DNA from 2 places in the Lysinibacillus sp. NPDC056220 genome. Region 1 is predicted to be linked to the other one. Evidence: riboswitches for the same ligand, from Rfam matches in the RefSeq annotation. Region 1 holds a riboswitch; the other holds the start of a gene.
What was found. Region 1 has a riboswitch for FMN ahead of ribE (riboflavin synthase). Riboswitches for the same ligand answer to the same signal wherever they lie in the genome.
Positions count from the first base shown of each region.

Region 2: another riboswitch for FMN. It lies ahead of ACOZBY_RS01355 (ECF transporter S component); the one in region 1 lies ahead of ribE (riboflavin synthase).

Region 1 covers NZ_JBMOXD010000003.1:893,017-897,020, reverse strand. The annotation lists partial or broken gene ACOZBY_RS14640 (transposase) at 66-556, shown strand; FMN riboswitch at 785-910, shown strand; FMN riboswitch at 1,028-1,153, shown strand; gene ribE (riboflavin synthase) at 1,334-1,972, shown strand; gene ribB (3,4-dihydroxy-2-butanone-4-phosphate synthase) at 1,990-2,616, shown strand; gene ribE (6,7-dimethyl-8-ribityllumazine synthase) at 2,634-3,101, shown strand; gene ACOZBY_RS14620 (spore germination protein) at 3,252-4,004, shown strand, end outside.
Region 2 covers NZ_JBMOXD010000001.1:273,105-277,108, reverse strand. The annotation lists gene sigX (RNA polymerase sigma factor SigX) at 1-89, shown strand, start outside; gene ACOZBY_RS01360 (hypothetical protein) at 86-1,369, shown strand; FMN riboswitch at 1,523-1,710, shown strand; gene ACOZBY_RS01355 (ECF transporter S component) at 1,930-2,517, shown strand; gene ACOZBY_RS01350 (sodium-dependent transporter) at 2,699-4,004, shown strand, end outside.

The DNA.
Region 1 (4,004 bases):
TCTACATAAAGTACTCCATCTACATAGGGTATTGAAAAGTAAATTCTCCATGTAGACTATATATTTATTTGTTAGAGAATCAAATGTTGCCTGTTCTTCCATATACACGTCCTAAAATGAAAGATGGATTCTTCCGAAAGCATGAGTATATATGACGGGCATTATTATTGTTATCTTTGAAACAAGGGCAGATATTGAAGTATGCGACAACGACGAAGGAAGGATATCGCCAATATAAATCGAATCCTTTGATTTGTGCGAGGTGTCCAAGCCTTTCCCAATGTACAGAAAGTAAGCATCATCAAAACTCATTCAACGTCATATTTGGGAGTCGTATGTGGAGGAAGCTGAACATTTACGCCATTCCTATGACATCAAACAAATTTATGCCAAGCGCAAAGAAACGATTGAGCATGTCTTTGCGGATGCAAAAGAAAAGCATGGTATGCGATGGACAACCTTAAGAGGTCTAAAAAAATGGTCCATGCAGGCGATGCTTACTTTTGCTGCCATGAATTTAAAGAAACTAGCTACTTGGACGTGGCAGACAGCTTAAGAGAGCCTCTATGCTCGAAGAGTATGTTGGATACAGCAATGATTTACCAGATATAGAAATGAAAGAGAAAGAAACATGACAAAAGCCATCGAGAATAAACTTCTCGATGACTTTTGTCTACAGTCTGAGCCACCTCTATAGTAAGGGGTGGCACCTTTTTTAAAAAATACAGACAGAAGTATAGATAATATAATTAAATAGTGTTATCGTAAGAACTAGCTAAATAAAATGATCCTTCGGGGTAGGGTGAAATTCCCAATCGGCGGTGATGAAGTCATTCAAAGTCCGTGAGCGCAAGCTGATTTGGTGCAAATCCAAAACCGACAGTAACAGTCTGGATGGGAGAAGGGTATAAGTGCGAGCTTTTTAAATTCAATGTAATTTAAAAGGTCTATTTGATTATGCATTTATTACACTACTTCCCGCAAACTTGTAGGGAAGTTTTTTATTTAGCCAATCAATTGAATAGAAGATGTTCTTCGGGGTAGGGTGAAATTCCCAATCGGCGGTGATGAAGTTATTCAAAGTCCGTGAGCGCAAGCTGATTTGGTGCAAATCCAAAACCGACAGTGATAGTCTGGATGGGAGAAGAACAAATAAGATACTAGTCTATGGAAAAAATGTATATCCAAGTAGGCTTATTTATTGATGTCTTATACTCCCAAAACCCCTTTGTCAAAGGGGTTTTTCTTTTTATAGAAGCTTCAGAAGGGAGACGGATAGAAAAGCGAGAGTAATGGATAAAAGCTACGTAAATGAGTGAAAGCAGGTGAAGAAATGTTTACAGGTATTGTAGAGGATATTGGCACTATTAAAGCCTTGAAAAGCTATAAGAACAGTATGAAAATCACTGTTCACTCTTTAAAAGTTACAGAAGATGTAAGGCTAGGGGATAGTATAGCCGTCAATGGAGTTTGTTTAACGGTGACCCATTTTACGGATCAAGAGCTGACGATGGATGTCATGCCTGAAACCGTCAAAGCTACAAATTTACATCAGCTTGCAGTAGGCGATCCGGTTAATTTGGAGCGTGCGATGCCTGCGAACGGGCGATTTGGTGGTCATTTTGTTGCTGGCCATGTTGATGCAGTTGGGAAAATTTTACGAAAGCGTCCAGTCGCCAACGCGGTCTATATTGATATCGAATTGTCTGAGGAACTAACAAGTTTCTGTATTCCAAAGGGCTCCATAACGATTGATGGCACAAGCTTAACAATCTTTCATGTTGAATCGAATTATGTCACTATTTCACTGATTCCTCATACTTACAAGGAAACAATTTTAGGCATGAAAAAAATTGGCGCATTCGTCAATATTGAAACAGATTTAGTAGGTAAGTATATTGTAAACCAATTGAAGAACGGGCAAGGCAAGTCTATGATAACAAGAGATTATTTGGCACGGCATGGTTTTTAAGATCACATAATAAGGAGATGACAAGAGTGCTACATGCAATTGAAGATGCCATAGAGGATTTAAAACAAGGGAAAGTGATTGTCGTGGTGGATGATGAAGATCGGGAAAATGAGGGGGATCTTCTTGCACTTGCTGAATATATCACTCCTGAAACGATTAACTTTATGGCGACTTATGGGAGAGGTTTAATTTGTACGCCGATTTCGCAGGAGCTAGCACATAAGCTAGAACTGCACCCAATGGTTCAGCTTAATACGGATAACCATCAAACAGCATTTACCGTAAGTATCGACCATGTGGAAACAACAACAGGGATTAGTGCCTTTGAGCGGGCTTTCACTATACAAAAGATGATCAAGTCTCAAGCAAAAAACACTGATTTTCGTCGGCCAGGACATATTTTTCCATTAATCGCAAAGGATAACGGTGTCTTAGAGCGAAGAGGCCATACGGAGGCGACCATTGATTTAGCTAAGCTTTGTCATAGTATTCCTGCTGGGGTGATTTGTGAAATCATGGGAGACGATGGTCACATGATGCGCTTTGAAGAACTGACAAAGTATGCAGCACATCATGGTTTAAAAATGATTTCCATTGAGGCGTTAGCCGCTTATCGTAGCCAAACATTAACAACAAACTACTAACAAAGGAGTTATAAAAAATGGGTCAAACATTTGAAGCACAATTAATAGGAACGGATTTAAAAATTGCAGTAGTTGTAGGTCGATTCAATGAGTTTATTACAAGCAAATTATTAGATGGAGCAATGGATGGGTTAAAGCGACATGGTGTTGATGAAGCATCTATTGATGTTGCATGGGTGCCTGGAGCTTTTGAGGTGCCTTTTATTGCGAAACAATTAGCAGAGACAAAAAAATATGATGCGATTATTGGTTTAGGAACGGTTATTCGCGGTTCTACAACACATTATGATTATGTATGTAATGAGTCGGCAAAAGGTATAGCAAATGTATCGTTAACGACCAATGTGCCAGTTATTTTCGGTATTGTTACAACAGAAAATATTGAACAGGCGATTGAACGTGCGGGGACAAAATCAGGTAATAAAGGGTATGATTCGGCAATATCGGCAATTGAGATGGCGAATCTACAAAAAATGATTGGCTAAGAACATACTGAATAGGTTATCACCGTACTGGTTGCTTGAATAATTTTTATATCCATGGGAAAAATATGCCTAAGTATATTTATTAAACGTCCAAGTTTTCATAAATGTACTAAATTTGAGCAGGCTCAGTAGGAGATGAGAAGTATTTCAATGGAACAAATGATGAATTTGAAAATGTTGAAATCACTATTTCAACGCTCTGCTGATGTGATATTCCAACAGTATAAATTTCAGCAACATACCGTCCATATGATAACCTGTGACGCCATGATAGACGAAGAACTTCTTCAAACCGTTGTAGTCGAACGTGTCCAATCCTTATTTAATAGTGGTTCTGATGAAACGTTAGAAGAACTAATTGAACAGCATCTTCATGTTCCTTATTTACAAAAGGTCATGAAGAAAGAGGATATTATTACAAGAGTCTATAAAGGCCACGTCTTATTATATTTTGAGGAAGATCACTTGATTTATTCCAGTGATATTTCAAATAGACCTAATCGTGAGCCTGGGGAAACAACGCTTGAATTAGTTGTGAAAGGGCCAAGAGATGATTTTATTGAAGATGTATTTATTAATATAGCTTTACTACGAAAACGTTTACCTACAAATTCATTTAGTGTAGAAACATTAGAGATTGGTCAACGCTCTAAAACAACGGTAGCTGTGTTATATATGGAAGACATTGTGAATTTGAATATGCTAGAACAAATCCGTTTACAATTACAAAAAATTGATACAGATATTGTCGTTAATGGCGATTTGCTGATGGAGGCAATTGAACAAACGGCTAAAGTTCTCCCTAGACATGATTATACGGGAAGACCAGATTTTGCTCTTCAGGCATTAATGAGAGGACGAATACTAATAATGATCGATGGCGTTTCGTATGCCATGATTATT
Region 2 (4,004 bases), on a different contig from region 1:
CAAAGGTAAAAACAACCCAGCATCGAGCCATTAAATTTTTAAGGCAACAGCTACAGCCGATCAGAGAACAGGAGGCGAAACGGCAATGACACATAAGCCATTTGATGATGAGCAGCTTGAACATGTACTGAACAATGCCCCTAAGCTTTCTGACCACCGTTCGAAAGAAGATATATTAAATCGGTTAATGGCAGATGCTCGCTTGCAAGATAATATCCACCTTCAAGAAGCTATGCAAGAACCTATAGAAGATGAACCATCTCAACAGGAAGATCCTATCATTAAAAAGCCTGCGACAAAATCGAAGGTACGTAATATGCAGATTTTTATGAGTGTAGCCGCAGTCTTTGTGCTAACAATACTCGTTGGCACAGTATGGAAGAATAATCAAGGTGAACAAAAAGATCAAGCGAGTATGCCTGAAACAGCTCAGTATTCTACGATGCAAGAGGATTCAGCGGCAAAGGAAGCGGCAACGCAGGATGAAATGCTGGATTCCAAAAGTATTGTCGCGGAGCATGAGCGCATTTTATCTTTACGTACCTCTGTCTACGAGGAGGATGTAAAGGATGCTGTCGTTTTCCGTATTGGTTTGGCAGGACGCGATGCGGAAAGTGTTCCTATGACGTATGTTATCCCAAATGAACGTGTTGCTACTGATTTTGGAGGAGAGAAGCCTTCTACCTTACGGATGTATGAAAAGTATGCTCCGCAAATTGACGAGGAGGCTAAAGGGTTTACAGAGTATCATCCTTATAAAGGTGAGCTGAAGGAGAAGGATGATAAGCTCATCCATGTCTTGCCAAAGGAAAATGACTATGATGTTGCCTCTGCTACAGTTAATGAATACAAAGGCACAATGGAAGATACCTTCTCGGACTCTGAATATTCCGAAGTAGAAATACAAAATGAAGATGGAACACCCTATGAGTTTTCTCAAGAAGGTGAGCCAAATCAAGCGATGTCTTTAACTAATGCCAAGCGTTATAATTATTACTTGTACCAAGATACTAATGGTGCAGAATATTTATCACCAGATTTCCGTCAAACTTTTGAGACAGTTACAGAAGCACTTACACAGATGAAAAATAAAAATGATGATGTCTATACATCCGTTGTGCCTGAAAATGTGACATACACAGTCAAAGAACAAGAGGAAGGTGTAGTTGTTACCTTTGATATTCCGCTTGATTTAACATCTATGGAGCCAATACGAGCAACTCAATTAATTGAGGCCATGATGTTGACTGCTGCTAGCTTTAATCAGCAGCTACTTTTAGATAATGTTGTGCAAGAAAGCTGGGAAGGGTTTGATTTGAAGGGTTATTTACCAAAGCCAGTGGGACCAAATAAACAATTTTTACCATAGTCGAAGGAAGAATAAAAAAGAGAGGCATTCCCATATAGCGGGAATGCCTTTACTGTTTATAAAACATAGCAATTTAATCGGATTTTTTTGAGCAGAACTATTTACTTTTACTTCATAATTCATTATAGTAAAGCTGTAGTATAAAATAATATGATTCATCTTCGGGGCAGGGTGAAAATCCCGACCGGCGGTAATAGAGTGGTAAATCGCTAGTGAATTTATTCATTAGCTCGATTGATTTATTTTTAACTCTTCAGCCCGCGACCTGTGCGAATTTTCGCATGGCTGACTTGGTGGAATTCCAAGGCCGACAGTTAAAGTCTGGATGGGAGAAGATGAAGGTACGATCGTCATTCATTGTCATGAAATAAACTATGACCGAGCGCTTTTTTGTATGGTTTATTTAACGGTGCTCAAAAATTAGTTGATGAGGACGTTTATTCGTTATGCCTTTCTCCCTTATGCTTTATTAAACGCATAAGGGTTTTTTCATGAAACAATTGAAAGATCGTCACCTTTCTTCTTGCGAGATTGAATCAGCAAAGAGGAGAGAGCTTTCTATGAAGAAAAATGTCAAACTTCAATCGTTTATTACGATTGGCATGCTGAGCAGTATTTCGTTTTTATTAATGCTTTTTAATTTCCCAATTCCACCATTCCCAGCATTTTTAGAAGTGGATTTCAGTGATATGCCTGCCTTACTTGCAGCAATCACGATGGGACCTGTAGCTGGTATTTTAGTAGAGTTGTTTAAAAATGTGTTGGATTGGATTTTCTCAGGCACTCCAACAGGCGTTCCCGTAGGGCACATGGCTAATTTTGTAACAGGTATTTTATTTATATTGCCAGTAAGCTTTATTTTTAATCGCTTTAAAACAATTGCTGGTCTTGTTGGAGGTTTAGCAACGGGAACAGTTGTGATGGCAGTAGGAATGAGTATTTTAAACTATGCTGTATTTTTACCAATGTACACTTACTTTTTAGGAATGGAGCCTGTTGTAGGTGATTCACTATATAAAATGATTGTCGCTGGTATTTTACCATTTAATATTGTCAAAGGAATTTTATTAACGGGTATTATGGCGTTATTATTTACAACAATGCGTAAATGGATTGACCGCCAGCGTTCTATGTATATAACAAAATAAATTGTACTAAACCTCGAGTGAAGAACTCGAGGTTTTTTTGAGATGAAATGGTGGAAGGAAAATAGAAAAAGGTAATAGGTTGTCGAGATATCACTAGTTCTTTTTTAGTAATACCTAGTCGAGAACTCTATTTTCATGTAGAATTAGAGATGAGTTTAGAATGTTAGAGGAGTTTGAAGAGATGAGTGGAAAAAAAGGACAGTGGTCTAGTAAGTTAGGATTTATTTTAGCATCAGCGGGTGCTGCAATTGGACTAGGAGCGATTTGGAAGCTCCCGTATGTAACTGGGCAAAGTGGTGGAGGCGCGTTTTTCTTAATATTTGTGCTATTTACATTATTAATTGGGCTCCCGATGCTATTATCTGAATATATATTAGGGCGAGGTACGCAGTCTGAGGCAATCACTGCCTATAAAAAAATTGCTCCTACAAAGCAGGGGTGGGCATGGATTGGCCGAATGGGTGTTCTCGGATGTTTTTTATTACTAACATTTTATAGCGTTGTCGGGGGCTGGATTTTTATTTATAGTGGGCTAGGATTAACAGGTGCTGTCATTGACCCAGCTATTGATCCTGCAGAGCTATTTGGAAAAATAATTGGTACACCTTGGATTACGCTTGTAGGTTTAGCTTTGTTTACATTAGCAAATGTACTTGTTATTTCATTAGGAGTCCAAAATGGTATTGAAAAGGCAAATAAATGGATGATGCCATTGCTCTTTATTATGTTCATTGTCCTTGTGATACGTGCTGTCACATTAGATGGCGCCATGGAAGGGATAAAATTCTTTTTATGGCCTGATTTCTCGAATATTACAGGGAAATCTATATTAGAAGCTTTGGGGCAATCATTTTTTGGATTAGCAGTAGGATTTTCTTGTCTTGTTACATACAGTTCCTACCTCAAAAAAGATGTAAGTCTTCCGAATTCGGCAGGCTCCGTAGTTATGCTGACGGTACTGGTTTCATTTTTAGCCGGACTAGCCATTTTCCCGGTTGTTTTTGCTTTTGATTTAGAGCCGGCAGCTGGGCCGGGCTTATTATTTATGGTGCTACCAACAGCATTTAGCCAGATGCCGTTTGGGGAAGTATTTTTAGCGATGTTTTTATTATTGTTCTTATTTGCCACATTAACGTCTTCGTTTAGTTTATACGAGATTATTGTAGCGGCATTGATGGAAAATAGTCAAAAAACACGTCTTGTATGGACTTCATGTCTTGGTGTAGTCGTATTTCTCGCAGCCATTCCAGCATCCCTTTCCTCTAGCTTGTTAGCTGATGTATCGGTTTTTGGAAAGAACATATTTGATGCAACTGACTTTTTAGTATCAAACTTAATGCTACCATTGGGGAACTTGTTTATTGCTATTTTTATTGCCTATGTAGTGGATAAGGAATTTGTAAGAAGAGAACTGTTAATGGGAAGTCATATGGGACAGGGATATTATTCAGCCTACAGGTTGTTAATGTTGATTATAGTACCTGTTG